Regions from separate parts of the Pantoea sp. SO10 genome, predicted to be linked through region 1. Evidence: predicted binding sites of a transcription regulator. Region 1 holds the regulator's gene; the other holds the start of a gene.
What was found. The regulator PhoB, encoded in region 1, activates phosphate uptake and scavenging genes when phosphate is short. The targets are predictions, from matches to a motif close to CTGTCATAAAACTGNCNNAT.
Positions count from the first base shown of each region.

Region 2: the regulator PhoB is predicted to act here: its motif matches at 1,230-1,249, upstream of glpT (glycerol-3-phosphate transporter).

Region 1 is NZ_CP040095.1:1,002,858-1,012,036, reverse strand. Features, by position in the region: gene phoR (phosphate regulon sensor histidine kinase PhoR) at 1-1,017, opposite strand, end outside; gene phoB (phosphate response regulator transcription factor PhoB) at 1,038-1,727, opposite strand; gene sbcD (exonuclease subunit SbcD) at 1,925-3,142, shown strand; gene FCN45_RS04580 (AAA family ATPase) at 3,139-6,822, shown strand; gene FCN45_RS04575 (DUF799 domain-containing protein) at 6,880-7,533, opposite strand; gene FCN45_RS04570 (DUF4810 domain-containing protein) at 7,530-7,889, opposite strand; gene FCN45_RS04565 (CsgG/HfaB family protein) at 7,901-8,578, opposite strand; gene FCN45_RS04560 (cell envelope integrity TolA C-terminal domain-containing protein) at 8,733-9,152, shown strand; gene FCN45_RS04555 (AraC family transcriptional regulator) at 9,082-9,179, opposite strand, start outside.
Region 2 is NZ_CP040095.1:195,080-204,258, reverse strand. Features, by position in the region: gene FCN45_RS00920 (DUF1456 family protein) at 1-60, shown strand, start outside; gene FCN45_RS00915 (carboxylate/amino acid/amine transporter) at 194-1,057, opposite strand; gene glpT (glycerol-3-phosphate transporter) at 1,394-2,734, shown strand; gene yigL (sugar/pyridoxal phosphate phosphatase YigL) at 2,768-3,568, opposite strand; gene pldB (lysophospholipase L2) at 3,606-4,598, opposite strand; gene rhtB (homoserine/homoserine lactone efflux protein) at 4,703-5,326, shown strand; gene rhtC (threonine export protein RhtC) at 5,464-6,087, opposite strand; gene recQ (ATP-dependent DNA helicase RecQ) at 6,100-7,926, opposite strand; gene pldA (phospholipase A) at 7,950-8,828, opposite strand; gene FCN45_RS00875 (thioesterase family protein) at 8,994-9,179, shown strand, end outside.

The sequences.
Region 1 (9,179 bases):
GATGCGCGTGCCATCGGGCGTGTGATTCACCGCGTTGTAGACCAGATTGGAAATGGCGCTACGTAGCTGCTCATCATTGCCGAACACTTTCAGATGCGGATCGGTATGGAAATGGATGGTGTGACGTCCCTGACTCAGCGTTTCCGCTTCACGCTGCAATAGCATCAGCATGCCCGGCACATCCACCGTCTCTTTGAGATCGATGGCCGGCGCCGCTTCGATACGCGACAAGGTCAACAACTGCTTCACCAGGCTGTCCATGCGGCGTGTCTGCTCTTGCATGGTATGCAACGCCTTGCTGCGCGTGCGCTCGTTCATCACCGAGTCGTCCATCATTTCCAGATAACCCTGCAATACCGTTAACGGCGTGCGCAGTTCATGACTGACGTTAGCAAAGAAGTTGCGTCGCGCGCCTTCCAGCTGGTGCATCTGGGTGACATCACGCGCCACCATCAGCCACTGACCTTCGCTGTAAGGCATCACGCGGAATTCCATATGATGCTGATTATTAAGGATCTGCGTCAGCGGCATGTCGAACTTGCGCTGGCGGATATAGCGGGAAAATTCAGGATAACGCAGCAAATTGAGGATGTTCTGGCCGTTATCTTCCGGCCAGCGCAAGCCAAGGTGCTGCTGCGCCAGGCCGTTGCACCAGAAAATAGTGCCCTCTTCGGTGGTCAGCACCACCGCATCCGGCAGCGATTCTGCTCCGCTGCGGAAACGTTTGATCAGATTGCCCAGCTCGCGCCGCCGCCGCCGGTTGCGCAATTGCATCTGGTACAGGCCATAAAACAGCGGTTCCCAGCTGCCGCGTCCGGTGGGCGGCGTCATTGAACGATCGACCCACAGCCAGTGCGACAGACGCATCAGATTTCTGAAGTGCCAGAACATCACGCCGGTCACCGCAATCAGCAGCAGCCACGGCAGATATCCGAACAACAGACCCAACACCAGCGCAGGTAAACAGACCAGCGCCAGCTCGGTCAACAATCTCTTCCAGGAGAGTCGTTCCAGCACGGTAAACACTCCGTTTACGTTTAATAGCGGGCAGAGAAACGATACCCTGTTCCGCGCACGGTTTGAACCATGCGATCGTGGCCGGTTAATTCCAGTGCTTTACGTAAACGGCGAATATGCACATCGACGGTGCGATCTTCGACATACACATTGGTGCCCCAAACATGGTTCAGCAGCTGTTCGCGGCTGTACACGCGTTCCGGGTGGGTCATAAAGAAGTGCAGCAGTTTGTACTCGGTCGGTCCCATCTCCAGCGGCGTGGTTTCCGACATCACACGATGTGAGGAAGGATCAAGGCTCAGGCCCTGCATCTCAATCACCTCTTCCACCGCCATCGGTGAAATACGGCGCATCACCGCTTTGATACGCGCCATCAGCTCTTTCGGTGAGAATGGCTTGGTGATGTAATCATCCGCGCCCACTTCCAGACCGCGCACGCGATCTTCCTCTTCACCGCGCGCCGTCAGCATCATCACCGGAATGTCGCGCGTCATGGCTTCGCGCTTCAAATGCTTAATAAACTGAATCCCGCTGCCGCCGGGCAACATCCAGTCCAGCAGAATCAAATCAGGCCAGGGTTCGATCAGCTTACCAATCGCGCTGTCATAATCTTCCGCCTCAATAGGCTGGTAATCATTCTGTTCCAGCACGAAACATAACATTTCACGGATGGGAGCTTCGTCTTCCACAACCAAAATGCGCTTAGCCATTGTAACTCCTGCTAGTGTGACACCGTGTCACTGGGATTTGCGGCGCCATTATGCGTCAGTTTTGTGACACTTTTATGAAAACACCGCCCTAAGATAGATAGATAAAAAACAGAAATGTCACAATAAAATTCTGCTTTTTTTCTTTGTGATCTTAAGTGGTTATAATTCGCCTTCGCTAAACAGAGCACGGAGCAAACATGCGCATCATTCACACCGCTGACTGGCATCTCGGTCAGTTCTTTTACAGCAAAAGTCGCGCGCGGGAACATCAGGCGTTTCTCGACTGGCTGCTGGATCAGATTGTGCAGCATCAGGTGGATGCGCTGATTATCGCCGGCGATCTGTTTGATACCGGTTCGCCGCCGAGCTACGCGCGTGAAATGTTTAACCGATTTGTGGTGGCGCTGCAGCCAAGCGGCTGCCAATTGGTGGTGCTGGCGGGCAATCACGACTCGGTGGCGACGCTGAATGAATCGCGCGAGCTGCTGGCCTGCCTGAATACGCAGGTGATCACCAGCGCCACGCCGCAGGGCGAACAGCAGGTGTTAACCCTGAAGCAGCGTGATGGCGCGCCGGGTGCGCTGCTGTGCGCCATTCCTTATCTGCGTCCGCGCGACATTCTGCGCAGCCAGGCCGGCCAATCCGGCCGCGAGAAGCAGATCTCGCTGCTGGAGGCGATCGAGCAGCATTATCAGCACTGTTTTGCCGCCGCGCAGGCGCAGCGCGATGCGCAGGACGTTACGCTGCCGATCATCGCCACCGGCCATCTCACCACCGTTGGCGTGACTAAAAGCGATTCAGTGCGCGACATCTATATCGGCACGCTGGATGCCTTCCCGGCGCAGGCGTTTCCGCCCGCCGATTACATCGCGCTCGGTCACATCCATCGCGCCCAGCGCATCGCCAACAGCGAGCACATTCGTTACAGCGGCTCGCCGATTCCGCTCAGTTTTGATGAGCTTGGCCGCGAGAAAAGCGTCTTCCTGCTGGAATTCAGCACCACGCTCGATACCGTTACGCCGCTAACCATCCCGCACTTCCAGCCGATGCAGATGCTGAAAGGCTCGATGGCGGAGATTGAACATCAGCTGGCGCAGTTCAGCGCGAGCGCCAGCGAACAGCCAGTCTGGCTGGATATTGAGATCACCACGCAGGAATATCTCAGCGATCTGCAACGTCGCATTGAAGCGCTCACCGAAAATCTGCCGGTCGAAGTGCTGCTGGTGCGCCGCAGCCGCGAACAGCGGCAGCGCAGCCTCGAACGGCTGGAGAACGAAACCCTGAGCGAACTAAAAGTGGAAGACGTGTTTGCTCGCCGACTGGCGCAGGAAGATCAGCTGGATGCCGGGCAGGCCGAGCAGTTAACGCAGCTGTTCCGCACCCAGCTTGCCGCGCTGGAGAATCCATCCGCATGAAAATTTTGACGCTACGTTTTAAGAACCTCAATGCGCTGCGCGGCGAATGGTTTATCGATTTCCGTCGTGAGCCCTTTGCCAGCAACGGCTTGTTTGCCATTACCGGCGCCACTGGCGCGGGCAAAACCACCTTACTCGATGCGATTTGCCTGGCGCTCTATCACCAGACGCCGCGCCTCGGCACGCTGTCGCAAACCCAGAACGAGCTGATCACCCGCGACACCGCCGAGTGTCTGGCGGAGGTGGAGTTTGAGATCAAAGGCGAAGCCTGGCGCGCCTTCTGGAGCCAGAACCGCGCGCGCGGCCAAGCCGACGGTAAGCTGCAGGCACCGCGCGTCGAGCTGGCGCGTGTGGCCGATAATCAGATCATCGCCGATAAAGTTGGCGACAAGCTGAAAGCGATTGAGACCCTGTCGGGGCTCGATTTCGCCCGTTTTACCCGCTCAATGATGCTGTCGCAAGGCCAGTTTGCCGCCTTCCTGAATGCCAAACCCGGCGAACGCGCCGAGCTGCTGGAAGAGCTGACCGGCACCGAAATCTACGGACAAATCTCGGTGCAGATCTACGAGCGCTGGCGCACCGCGCGCAGCGAGCTGGATACGCTGCGCGCCCGCGCCGGCGGCATGTCGCTGCTCGATGAAGCGCGCCGGGCAGAATTGACGCAGCAGCTGGCGGAACTTGGCACGCAGGAGAAAATCCTGAGCGAACAGCTAACGCTGGCGCAGCATCAGCAGCAATGGCTGGTGCAGCAGCAACAGCTAACGCAAGAGCAGCAGCAGGCCGAACAGACGCTGCTTGCCGCGCAACAGGCCTGGCAGCAGGCGGATGGCGATCTTCAGCGGCTGGCGCGCGCCGAACCGGCAGAAAAACTGCGCGAGAAGTTGCAGCAGCGCGAACAGTTGCAGGGCGATCTCCGTGCGCTGGAACAGCAATCGCAGCAGCTGCAAGCGCAACGGCAGCAAGCCAAAACCGCGCTGCAACAGGGCGAAAACCATTATCAGGCTGCGCAGCAGGCGCGCGAACAGGCGTTACAGCAACAGCAGCAGCTTGAAACGCTGCTCACCGAGCAGGTTATCCCGCTCGATCAACGCATCACCACCCTCTCGCAGCAGCTGGATGAACAGCAGCGATTGCATCTGCAGCAGCAACAGGCGCTGCAATCCAGCCAAACCGCACTCAGCCAGCAACAGCAGGTAAGTGAACGTTTACAACAACAGCTGGCGCAGCAGCAGGAATTCCGCACTCGCGAAGCCGCTGTCGCCCATTGGGGCGCGGAGTTAACGCGCTGGCAGGCGGAGATTACCCGACTGGATGAGCGCGAGCAGACGCTGACGCAGCTGATCGCACAGCACCAACAGCAGCGCAGCCAGCTGGAGCAGCATCAACAGGCGCAGGCTCAGCGTGAACAGGCGGCGCAACCGTTGCAGCAAGCCGAAGCGCAGGCCGCGCAGCAGCGCCTGCAAGCGGAGCAAGCACTGACTTCACTTGAGGCGGAGATCGGCAGCGCGCAACTGCGCGACGCCCTGACGCAGCATCAAACCCAACGCCCTGCGCGCCAGCAACTTAACCAGCTCGCCGCGCAGTGGCGCGCGCTGCAACCGCAGCGGTTGCAGCGTCAGCAGAAACTGGCGCAGCTCCAGCAGCAGCATCAGGACGCGGAACAGGCGTTACAGGCGCTGCGCGAGGAGTACAAACGGGAACATCAGGCGCTGCTCGATGTGCGCAAAATCTGCGAGCTGGAGCGCACCATCGCCCAGCTGGCCGACGAGCGCGCTAAACTGCAGCCGGATCAGCCCTGCCCGCTGTGCGGCTCGTGCCAGCATCCGGCGATTGCGCAATATCAGCAGCTTGAGCCCGGTGCCAATCAGCAGCGTTTAATCGCGCTGGAAACGTGCGTGGCGCAGCTAAAAGAGTCCGGCACCGCCAAAGGCGAGCAGCAGAAACTGTCGCTGCAACAGCAGCAGGCGTTGCAGCAGGAGATCAGCGATTACGATCAGCAACTGGCGACGGTGAACACCCAATGGCAAGCGCTGAGCGGTGAGCTGGCACTTACCTGCACGCTGGAGCAGCAGGACGATTTTGCGCAATGGCAACAGCAGCAGGATGCGCAGGAACAGCTGCAGCAACAGCAGCTGCAGACGCGGGAAAACGCCGCGCGTGCGCTGCAGCAGGCGAAGGATGCGCATCTGCAACAGCAGCAGCTGTGGCAGCAGCATCAGAATCAGCAGCAGCTGGCGCAGCAGCAGATCGCCAGCACGCAGCAGACGCTGGATGAAATCAGCCAGCGCGAGGCCAGCGAACGCAGCGCCATGCAGCAACTGGCGCAGCAGCTGGAACAGCAGCTGACGCAGCATCAACTCGTCCTGCCAGATGTCGCTGAGCGGGAAAGCTGGCTGCGCACCCTACAACAACGCTGGATCGCATGGCAGGAAAATGAACGGTTACACGGCGAGTTGCAGCCACAGCTGGCGAAAGCCGAAAGCGAGCGCAGCAGCCTGCAGCAGAATCTGGCGCGTGAACAGCAGCGGCTGGATGAGCTGCAGCAGACGCTCAGCGCTTTGCAGCAGCAGCGCCAGCAGCAGCAACAACAGCGTCAACAGCTGTTTGGCGATCGTCAGGTGGCAGAAGCCCGGCAGCAGCAGCATGTTGCGCTGCAACAGTGTGAACAGGCGCTGGCGCAGCAGCTTCAGCAGTGGCAACAGGCGCAAAGCTTGCTGCACGGCCTGAATGGCCAGTGCGAGCAGATCGCGGCGCAGCAACACACCTTACGTGAGCGCGCTGCCGCCGCAGAAAGCGCCTTCCTCGCCGCGCTGCAGCAGAGTGATTTTGCGGATGAAAGCGCGCTACGTGCCGCTCTGCTGGAGGAGCGCGAGGTGCAGCAGCTGCGCCAGCAGTTGCAGACGCTCGATCAACAGCGCCAGCAGCAGCTCACCCTCAGCGAACAGCTTATGCAGCGCTGGACGGCGCATCAGCAGCAGCGGCCTTTGGAACTTAGCGACGAGATCGCCGCCACGATTCAGCAGCAGCTGGAACAGCTGCGCGTGACGTTACGTGACAATGCCCGTCAACAGGGCGAAGCGCAGCAGCAGTTACACAGCGATGCACAACAGCGTTTGCAGCAGCAATCGTTGCTGACGCAAATCGCCACCGATGAAGTGGAACTGGCGCAGCTGGGCCGTCTGAACGATCTGGTGGGTTCGGCCAAAGGCGATAAATTCCGCCGCTTCGCACAAGGTCTGACGCTCGACCATCTGGTGTGGCTGGCGAACCGTCAGCTCGATCGCCTGCACGGTCGCTATCTGCTGCAGCGCCGCATCAGTGAAGAGCTGGAGCTGGAAGTGGTTGATACCTGGCAAGCTGACGCCACGCGCGATACGCGCACGCTATCGGGCGGCGAGAGTTTTCTCGTCAGCCTGGCGCTGGCGTTAGCGCTGTCAGATTTGGTGAGTCATAAAACGCGCATCGAATCGCTGTTCCTCGACGAAGGCTTCGGCACGCTGGATGCCGAGACGCTGGATACCGCGCTGGATGCGCTCGATGCCCTCAACGCCAGCGGCAAAACCATCGGCGTGATCAGCCATGTCGGAGCGATGAAAGAGCGTATTCCGGTGCAGATCCGTGTCCGCAAGATGAATGGCCTGGGTTACAGCAAGCTGGAGTTGCCGGGCGATCTCGCTTAAAAACGCACCATTGGTAGCGGCGCGATAAATCGCGCCGCTACGATTCACTGCATTCTTTTATCGCGTACTCACCAACTTATAACGGGGGCCGGCCAGCAAACCGCCCTGCTCGTTCTGCGCCAGCAGACGGGCGCTGGTCACACCGGCGATGGTGTGTGCCTTATCCGATACATTGCTGGCGATCTGCTTGATTGCCGCTGACACCAACATGCCAATGATACCGCCATTATTGTTGTTGCCATCTTCCGCGTCGCTGGCGGTGGCAATGCCTTGCCACAGCTCTTTACCGCTGCGCAAATCCACCAGACGCGCCGTCGCCGACACCCTGGTCACGCTCTGGATCACCTGATAGCTGCTGCCGTAATCGGTCACTGAAATGTACAGCGCGCTGTCGGCGTGGAAGATGTCATGCAGACGCTGCGGGCTGACAGCCTGAATTTCATGGCCGTTGGTCAATCCGTTCTGCTGGAAGGTTTCATCCACCACCGCCACCGGGAACACGTAATAGCCCGCTTCCGCCAGCGGACGCGTCACCAGCGAGGTGAAGCTGTTCGCCGCGTTCACATCCGGCGCGCGGTTATCCGCAGGCAGCACCAGAATTGAGGCCGGCTTGCTGGCGCGGAAGGCGCTGTAATCGTATGGTTTTTTATGCGCGCAGCCGGTCAATAGCAGCGTGGCCAGCACGCCTAAAGACACAATCAGCTTTTTCACTGGGCAACTCCTTGTTTTTTCTTCATCAGAAAGTCCATATAGGGCGCCGATTCCGGGAACAGCTGCTTCTCGGTGGCAAACTGGCCGAAGGCTTTATCGGTAGCACCGGTTTTGGCGTACAGCAGGCCGAGCTGCGCGTGCAGGCCCGGCGCAACCGGTTTGTTGACCGATTTGGCTTTTTCAATATCCAGATTCAACGCTTCGATCTGCTTCTGCGGATCGCTATCTTTTTTGTAATAGCTATAGATCTGCTGCTGGTAATCGCCCCAGTAATAGATCGGTTCCGGCCCTTTTGGCGCACAGCCAGCCAGCACACCCGCAGCGATCAGCGCCGCACTCAGTTGCAACCCTTTCATGCTCAATATCCTTATTTCGCCGGACGCCATGCGCCGCTGTTAATGCCATCCACTAAATGATCTACCGCTTCACGAATCGCCAGATCCATCACTTTGCCGTTGAGAGTGGAGTCATAGCTGGCGGTGCCGCCGAAACCGACGATCTCACGCGCTGACAGCTTGAATTCACCCGCGCCCTGCGCGCTGTACACCACTTCTGAGGTGGTGACATCCACCACATTCAGGTTGACTTTGGCATAGGCGATCTGGTTCTTACCGCGCCCCAAAATGCCCCACAGCTGTTGATCGCCCACTTCTTTGCGACCAAATTCGGTGATATCGCCGGTGATGATGTAAGTCGCACCTTTGATGTTCTGCTCGCTCTTCTTAAAGCCGGCTTCCTGCTGCAACTCTTTCAGGTTGCTGCGATCCAGCACGTTGAAGCGATTGGTCTGCTGCAGGTGCGTGACCAAAATGGTTTTCGACTGATTGCCAAGACGATCCACGCCATCGGAGAAGATGCCGTTCATGTACGAGGAGCGATTATCAAACTGGCCAACCGCAATCGGGCTGCGCACGCCCTGATACGCGGGCTGGCTGGCCGCACGCACCTGTGGCGCTTCAATGGCGCGTGACGATTCGGTCGCACAGCCGCTGAGCAGCGTGGCGCTTAACAAGGAGAGTGCCGCAAGGGCATATTTTTTCTGCATTTCTAATCCATGAATCAAAAGGAGATAAAGCCGCAAGGCTGCGGCAAATTCTGGTTCTGCCGATAGTCAGAGTAATGCCATAGCATTGGTTGAGTCGGTCTGTAGACTGTCGGCAGTGAGGGAGAGGAACTTTAGTGAAAACACAGGCATATTAATGAATTTAATTAATCGAATGGCGGGATTATTGGGCGGGTTAATGATTATTGCGACGCTCAGCGCTTGTCAGCATTCTCAGCCAAAGCAACAGGATAGCATCGCCAACCTGTGTCAGCCGCAGAGCGCACCGGGCAGCGCATCCTGCAAATGGACTGATGAGATGCAGCATCAGCTCAACCAGCATTTCCGCGATGCGCGCCGTTATGCCGGTCAGCAATGTCTGGTGCGGCTTGAGTGGCAAAACAGCGGGCGCTACGCGGTGACGCAGACGCAAGGCGACGAAACGCTGTGCCTGCGCGCCTGGCAGTTGATTGGTCAAAGCAAAGATTTACCGCCGCCGCCGGACGCTAGCCAGCCAGCGTGGTTCGGTTTTGCCCCGGCAACGCCGAGCCATCCTGGCGCCACTGGCGCGGGCTGATGCCAAACCAGCGGCGGAAGGCGCGGG
Region 2 (9,179 bases), 810 kb from region 1:
CGTAATTTCCTGAAAGGGTTGACGATGATTCATCGTCCGGGGCCGGCTAAGAAGGGTTAATCGCTTCTTTGTTCGAGCCGGGTCAGGGATAGCGCGGCAGATCGCAAAGGGAAACCACTTCCTTGTGGATCAGCCTCGCCATCCATGGCTCGGATGCTTTGCTCCACTGCCGCGCTATCCCTTCCCTTTTAGCCTATGCGTTGCTTTTCTTACCTAATACCCAGCGTTTGTGCACATAAAGGGATGCGAAAATCACGGCGGCACCGGCGAGAAAACTTGGCCAATGCGGTTTCTCTTGCCAGATCGCCAGATTCACCAGCAAGCCCGCTGGCACATGCATGTTGTTCATAATGCCTAGCGTGCCAGCATCCACCTGCGTAGCGCCGTAGTTCCACATGAAATAGCCCAAACCTGAAGCCGCCACGCCCAGCCACACCAGAATGCCCCACTGCAGCGACGTGGTCGGCAGTTTGTTCGGATTGCCCCACAAGCTCCAGGCGATCACCGCGATCATCACCGCGCCCAGATAGAACCACGAAAATGCGGTGTGCTGCGGCATCGGGCGAGTTTCCTGCAGGCGTTTGTAGCCCACCATGCCGATGGCGAAGCAGATGTTTGCCGCCTGTACCAGCAGCAAGCCAAACCAGAAATGGTCGCTGACTTTGTCGTAACGAATAATCGCCGCACCGATTACCGCCAGTAGCGCGCTGAAGGCATAGCCGATACGCAGCGGACGTCGGCTGAGCAAATCGTAGATCAGCGTGACATACAGCGGCGTCATCACGGTGAACAGCAGGAACTCGGTCACGCTGAGATACAGATAAGCCTCAAAGCTTAATAAATACATGATGCCAAGCTGCAGCATGCCCACCAGCATATACAGCAGGATGGTGGAAGCACGGTAACCGCGCCAGCGCAGGAACGGCAGGAAAACGATGGCGGCGAGCGCCAGACGCATCAAAACTGAGAACCAGGAATCCACCTGACCTGCGAGGTATTCCCCGATCAAACTGAAGGAAAAGGCCCACAGAATGGTGGTAACGATCAGTAACAGCACGGTAACGATCTCAAAATGAACAGTGGCGCTAGTGTAAACAAACTATCGAAATCGGGGTGAACTATCTGGTTTACAAGTGGATAAAATAACGACGAATAATTTTCATTTCTCATATTAACGTCCGGGTAAAAATGCGCGAAATACAACATTTCCTGGTTTTTTTCGCTCTCAATTGTCATAAAACTGTAACATATGTGTCACATGTCACAGTAACTGCGCGTGACCATCACTATCCTTTGCGCGAAATGGAAACTTCGCTTTGCCATTTTTACTGCCTGTTTTTGCCCCAACCTGCTGGGAACTCATAACTATATCGCGCCCTGGAGGGCCACACTCATGTTGAGTATTTTCAAACCTGCACCGCATCGCCCACAAGTGGCCGATGATCGTGTTGATCCGCTTTATCGTCGTCTGCGCTGGCAGATTTTCCTGGGAATATTTTTTGGCTATGCCGCCTACTATTTGGTGCGTAAAAACTTTGCGCTGGCAATGCCTTATCTGGTGGAACAAGGCTTCTCGCGCGGCGATCTCGGCTTTGCGCTATCGGGCATTTCCATCGCTTACGGCTTCTCGAAATTCATTATGGGCTCGGTCTCAGACCGCTCGAATCCGCGCGTGTTTTTGCCCGCCGGATTAATCCTTGCCGCAGCGGTGATGCTGGTGATGGGGTTCGTGCCGTGGGCCACCTCCAGCATCATGGTGATGTTTGTGCTGCTGTTCCTGTGCGGCTGGTTCCAGGGCATGGGCTGGCCGCCGTGCGGGCGCACCATGGTGCACTGGTGGTCGCAGAAAGAGCGCGGCGGAATTGTGTCGGTATGGAACTGCGCGCATAACGTCGGCGGCGGTATTCCTCCGCTGCTGTTCCTGCTCGGCATGGCGTGGTTTAACGACTGGAAAGCCGCGCTGTATATGCCGGCGTTTGGCGCCATCCTCATCGCGATTATCGCCTTCGCCTTGATGCGTGACACACCACAATCTTGCGGTTTACCGCCGATTGAAGCGTGGAAAAATGATTATCCGCCGGATTACAACGAGGATCACGAGCAGGAGCTGACGGCGAAGCAGATTTTCATGCAGTACATTCTGCCCAACAAGCTACTGTGGTACATCGCACTGGCGAACGTGTTTGTGTACCTGCTACGTTACGGCATTCTCGACTGGTCGCCGACCTACCTGAAAGAGGTGAAGCACTTCACGCTGGATAAATCCTCGTGGGCCTACTTCTTTTACGAATATGCCGGTATTCCCGGCACGCTGTTGTGCGGCTGGATGTCGGACAAAGTGTTCCGCGGCAACCGTGGCGCAACCGGCGTGTTCTTTATGACACTGGTGACCATCGCCACCGTGGTGTACTGGCTGAATCCTCCAGGCAATCCAGGCATCGACATGCTGTGCATGATTGTGATCGGCTTCCTGATTTACGGTCCTGTGATGCTGATTGGCTTGCACGCGCTGGAACTGGCACCGAAAAAAGCGGCCGGAACGGCAGCGGGCTTTACCGGGCTGTTTGGCTATCTCGGCGGATCGGTTGCGGCGAGTGCGATTGTCGGTTACACCGTGGATTATTTCGGCTGGGACGGCGGATTCATTGTGATGATTGGCGGATCGGTGCTAGCAGTGATTCTGCTGCTGCTCACCATGGTCAGTGAGCACAAGCACAAGAAACAGCTGGCATAACGAAAAAGGGCCGGTGATGACCGGCCCTTTTTTCTAGGCGAGGAACAGTTTACGCAGCGTGTGCGGCACGGCGTCATCCGCGTTGCTGCCAATCACTTCCAGCGTCGGCAAGGTATCTTTCAAACGCTGCTGCGCATTGCGCATGATGCAGCCTTTACCCGACATGCTGAGCATCTCCACATCATTCATGCCGTCGCCAAAGGCGATGCACGCTTTCAGCGAGTGGCCGAGCTGTTTCGCTACCGCTTCCAGCGCGTGACCTTTGGAAACGCCGCCCGCCATCACTTCCAGACACGTTGGCAGCGAGAAGCTGACATTCACGCGATCGCCCCAGCGCGCTTCAATCGCCTGCTCCATGGGAATTAAACGCTCCGGATCTTCGCAGGTGAAGAACACTTTGCTGATGCCATCAGTCGGCAGCATGCCCGGCTGGTAAACCTGATAGTTAAACACCGATTCACGGAAATAGTCCTGCTCATCCGGACGATGACGGCTCATGAACCACTCATCGTCGCGATAGACGTGCGTCAGGATATGCTCGTCATGATATTGCAGGCCATAGAGATCACTGGCGATGTCGGCGTCAAGATTGTGGCTGAACACCAGTTCACCTGCGGCATTGTGCACGCGTGCGCCATTAGACGTGATCATGTAAGCCGGAATGCCGAGCTTATCGCGCATCTGTCCGACGTCGATATAGTGACGGCCGGTGGCAAAGACAAAGTGGATATCACGCGCCACCAGTTCCTGCAGCGTGGTGCGCGCGAACGGCGTCAGGCGATGGTCCGGAGAGAGCAGCGTGCCATCCAGGTCGGATGCGACGATGTGATACATGTAAACCTCGGGTGTTGATATCGGAAAGTAAAATTGATTAAGCGTGGCGTTCAAAGAAATCGACCACCGCGTTTAGCGCTTCGGCACGCATCGCGTCTGTTTCAAACAAGATCTCATGACGCGCTCCTTTGATCACATACGGCGCGTTGCCCGCGCAGGGATGTCCTGCTGCGGCCATCGCCGTACAAAATAGATTTTGTGAGCGGTTATCCACCACATCATCTTCACTGGCCTGCAGCAGCAAGGTCGGCGTGGTGATGTTCGCTACCTGATTGAAGATGTCCCGCCCGGCCTGCACGCCTTCGCGCACCCAGTGATAAGTGGGGCCACCGACGCGAATTGCCGGATCGTCGGCGTAAAAACGCAGGTTACGGCGATAGCGTTCGCGGCTATGCGTCAGGCGGTTGATGCCAAACGGATTGGCGCGCCAGCGCCCGGTGCCCAGCGCGTAACCTTCACGCAGCGCCGGCAGTTTCTCGGTCCAGTCCAGAATACGGTGCGCCATCCAGTCGGGCAGCGGCAGCACAATGCCAAACATCGGCGCGGAGAATACCGCAGCATGAAACGCCTGCGGCTGACGCGCCAGAAACAGCGCTAAAATCGCGCCGCCCATCGAGTGGGCCAGCACGTAGCGCTGCTGATAATGTGGACTCACGATCTCTTTCAGATACAGCGTTTCCAGATCGTCAACGTAGTCACCAAATTCCACTACATGGCCGCGATGCGAATCTTCCAGCAGACGCTCGGAACGTCCCTGACCGCGATGGTCGAGAATCACCACATCGTAGCCGCACATGAACAGGTCGTAAGCCAGTTCGGGATACTTGATGTAGCTTTCAATGCGGCCAGGCACGACCAGAATGACACGGCGATGTTGCGGTGAGGTGAAACGGACGTAGCGAATCTTCAGGTTGCCGACGCCGGTAAATTCACACTCTTCACGGCGACGCCAGAAGTCGAGCAGCGGACCGGTGGCAAAGGCCGAAAAGCCTCGCTCACGTCCGAGCCAACTCTGTTTATGCTGCTGCATCCGTCCCCCTGAAAAAAACGTGATTTGCGCGCCTGTGCTGCGTAGCGTGCGGCGATTTTCTGTCGTATTGTGTCACACTTCGCTAACTTCAGGGAATGTCACACATGACCATTGAATGGTGGTTAACCTATCTGCTGACCACAACCATCCTTAGCCTTTCACCTGGTTCCGGCGCGATCAACACCATGAGCACCGGCATCAGTCACGGCTATCGCGGCGCAGCGGCATCGATAACCGGCTTACAGCTGGGTCTGGCCATTCATATTGTGCTGGTCGGCGCCGGTTTAGGTGCGCTGTTTTCCCAATCGATTCTGGCGTTTGAAGTCCTGAAGTGGGCCGGCGCAGCCTATCTGGTATGGCTGGGCATTCAGCAGTGGCGCTCCGCGGGTGGCATCGACCTCGACGCCGTTGCCAAAGCGATGCCGCGTCGCCGCCTGTTTAAGCGTGCCGTGTTGGTGAACCTCACCAACCCGAAAAGCATCGTGTTTCTCGCTGCGCTGTTCCCGCAGTTTATTCAGCCGCACCAGCCGCAGCTCATGCAATATCTGGTGCTGGGCGTGACCACCATTGTGGTCGATATCATCGTAATGATTGGTTACGCCACGCTGGCAACGCGTATCGCCGGCTGGATTAAAGGACCGAAGCAGATGAAGCTGCTGAACCGCACCTTTGGTGGATTGTTTATGGCAGTAGGCGCGCTGCTAGCCAGCGCACGCAGAATGGCGTAAAAGAAAATCGCACCCACTTCAAAGCCGTCGGTGGCGCAGCCAGTTCGGTGCCGGCCAGCGCGCAGCCCCCGGAGCGTACACGTCGTACGTGAGGAGGGCGAGCACTGCCCGGTACCGAAATGGCAAGTAAACCAGGCTTAACGTGAAATGATGAGGTGAATGCCAAAACCGGCGAATAACACGCCCGCCATACCATCCACCCACTTCGCCATTCGCTGATACTTATCACGCATCCACGGCATAGCGAAAATCGCCGCCACCAGCGTAAACCACGCGAACGTCTCTCCGATAATCAGCAGGAACAACCCCCAGCGCTCCATCGCGCCAACGTCGTTACCAACAAACAATGAGAATACGCTACCGAAGTAGATGATCGCTTTTGGGTTCGACAGGTTAGTCAGGAAACCTTTCAGGAAGCTCATGCCCTTTTTTGGCAGCTCAACCACCGGCGCTTGCGATTGTGGCTGCTTGTGACGCTGACGCGCTGAGCGCATCAGCTGCCAGCCCATCCACAGCAGATACAATCCGCCGCCGACCATAATGATTTCATGCAGCCAGGCCATTTTTTCCAGGATCAGATGCAGGCCCATCAGCGCCACTCCGGCCCAGATCACAATACCCAGCGTAATGCCCAGAACGCCCATCATCGCCTCTTTGCGTGAGCGGCTCGCCGCCGTTTGCGACACAAAGAAGAAGTCCGGGCCGGGACTCATCAGCGCAACCAGATGCACCAGCGCGACGGTGGCGAATAACATCAGCATGAATTTTTTCCTTTAACCTTCATCAACATGTTCTTTGATCATCACCAGGAACGGCTTACCAAAACGCTCCAGTTTGCGATGACCGACGCCGTTCACGCTGAGCATTTCTGACGCGCTAATCGGCATTTGTTCTGCCATTTCAATCAGCGTGGCATCGTTAAACACCACGTACGGCGGAATATTCTCTTCATCAGCAATTGCTTTGCGCAGCTTACGCAGCTTGGCAAACAGCTGGCGATCATAATTGCCGCTGTGCACTTTCGGCGAACTGCTGCCGCGCGTTTTCACCGTCACGATACGCGGCACCGCCAGCATCAGCGGCACTTCCGCACGTAATACCGGACGCGCCGCTTCGGTGAGTTGCAGCGCCGAATGCATGGCGATGTTTTGCGTTACCATCCCGAGGTGAATCAGCTGACGCAGCACGCTGATCCAGTGTTCGTGGCTGTGCTCGCGGCCCAGGCCGTACACCGGCAGTTTGTCGTGGCCGTTGTCGCGAATGCGCTGATTACTGGCGCCGCGCAAAACTTCAACAATATAGCCCATTCCAAAGCGTTGGCCGGTACGATAGATGCTCGACAGCGCCTTTTGCGCCTCCAGCAAACCGTCGTAGCGACGCGGCGGATCGAGGCAGATATCGCAGTTATCGCACTGCTGCTGGCGACCTTCGCCGAAATAGTTCAGCAACACCAGACGACGACAGGTTTGCGCTTCAGCAAACGCGCCCATCGCATTGAGTTTGTGGCGTTCTATATCCTGCAACGGGCCGGGCACTTTCTCTTCCAGACATTTACGCAGCCACGCCATGTCGGCCGGATCGTAAAGCATCATCGCTTCGGCAGGCAGGCCATCGCGCCCGGCGCGGCCGGTTTCCTGATAATAGGATTCGATGTTGCGCGGAATATCGAAGTGCACCACAAAGCGCACGTTGGGTTTGTTAATGCCCATCCCGAACGCCACGGTGGCGACCACGATTTGCAGATCGTCACGCTGAAAAGCTTCCTGCACGCTGGCACGCTGCGCGCTATCAATGCCGGCGTGATACGCGCCAACGCTCAAACCACGGCTCTGCAGGCGCGCGGCGGTGTCTTCCACTTTGGCGCGGCTGTTACAGTAAATGATGCCGCTTTTGCCGCGCTGATCCTGCACATAACGCAGAAGTTGCTCAGTGGGTTTGAATTTCTCCACCAGCGTGTAGCGAATATTGGGGCGGTCAAAGCTACTGATTTGAATCAGCGGATCGTCCATCTGCAACAGATGGACGATATCGTTACGCGTGGTTTCATCGGCGGTGGCGGTCAATGCCATGACCGGCAAATCAGGGAAGTGCTGACGCAGCTGGCCGATCGAGCCATATTCTGGACGGAAATCGTGGCCCCACTGCGAAATACAGTGCGCTTCATCCACCGCCAGCATCACCGGATTCCACTGGTGCAGGCTGTCGAGGAAATTGTCCATCATCAGACGTTCAGGCGCGATATACAGCAGCTTGAGCTTGCCAGTACGACAATCCGCAAACACCTGCTGCTGCTGCTCACGCGTCTGCGTCGAGTTGAGGCACGCTGCAGCCACGCCGTTGGCCAGCAGCTGATCGACCTGATCTTTCATCAGTGAAATCAGCGGTGAAACCACCAGCGTCAGCCCTTCGCGCACCAGCGCCGGGATTTGATAGCACAGCGATTTGCCGCCGCCAGTCGGCATCACCACCAGACAATCGCGTCCTGACAGGGCGGTTTCGATGATGTTTTGCTGACCTGGGCGGAACTGCTGATAGCCGAAGGTATCTTGTAATACCTGCTGCGCCAGCATTTCCTGATTAAGCACTGCCGATGTTGCCACGGTAATCCTGTCTTTGTTGCGGGTTAGAACAGATCGTTGAGCGTCACGCCCACGCCAAAGCGCGTCTGGCGATGGTTATAGTCGATCAATGATTCACCATAACCGCTGAAGACCTGCGTGTAAAAGCGCACGTGTTCAGAGATCGGGTAGCTCCAGGCGAAGGTTGCACCGCCAAAGCCGCTGTTCCAGTTGTAGTTACCTTCCACGCTGAAAATGTTCTCGCCCATCATGTAGCCGAGCTTAGCGCGGTAGTAACCCATGTATTTGGTGATGTCCGGGTTATCGTCATTGCTTTCACTTTCAGGCAGACGATACCAGGGTTTGATCTCTGCGAGCAGATTGCCGTTCTGCGCCATGAAGCGCGCGTAAACGCGGTTCCAGCTGCGTGAGGTCGGCTCGCTGCGGCCGTTCGACTGATGCACTAAGCCGGTTTCCACATCGCGTAAGGTCCAGCCTGCGAAGGTGTAATCGGTGGCCCAGCCGAGGAAAATTTGTGGCTCATAATCGGTTTCACGGAACGGTGATGACGCCCCACGGTTCGAGAGCTGCCACCACGAGCGCTGAGTATAGGACGCCGCCAGCACCGAGTTATCGCCTAAAATGCCGCGCCACAGCGGAAACGCCAGGCTGAGCTGGAATTTTACTTCATCATTTTTAGCTTTGTCTGCCCAGTTGTACGAAGAGATCGCCTCTTTGTTCATGTCGGTGGTGTAGGTGTAGAGCAGATAGTTGTTTTCGTAAGGATAAAGCACGAACGGGTTATCGTGTTTCTCCAGCAGGTTAGCGATAATGCTGCCCTTCACTGCCGGTGCATCATGAACCTCTTTTATCGTGGCTTCTTCAGCCTGCGCCAGGCCAGGAAGGATCAGCGCCGCGGCCAGCAAGGCGTAATGCTTACGCATAGAATTCTCCAGAGAACTGCGTGTCGTAATCGTCAAGTGACGGTTCAAAAAGCAGGCCATTCTACACGCAAAACCTGCGGTTGATCAGCGCCGATTTCCGAAACTGGAAAGCGGCTCGAACGCGGCATAATATACACAACTCGTTAACATTTTAAGGCAGGCATTATGTCATCCCCGTTGCTGACACAGCAGGAAGCGCGTCGTCTGATTGGCGAAATCTTTGTTTATCACATGCCCTTCAATCAGGCGCTCGGATTAGAGCTGGATCGACTGGAAGCGGATTACGCCGGACTCGGCTTCGCCAATAAAACCATGCTGGTCGGCAACGCAGCGCAGCAGATTCTGCACGGC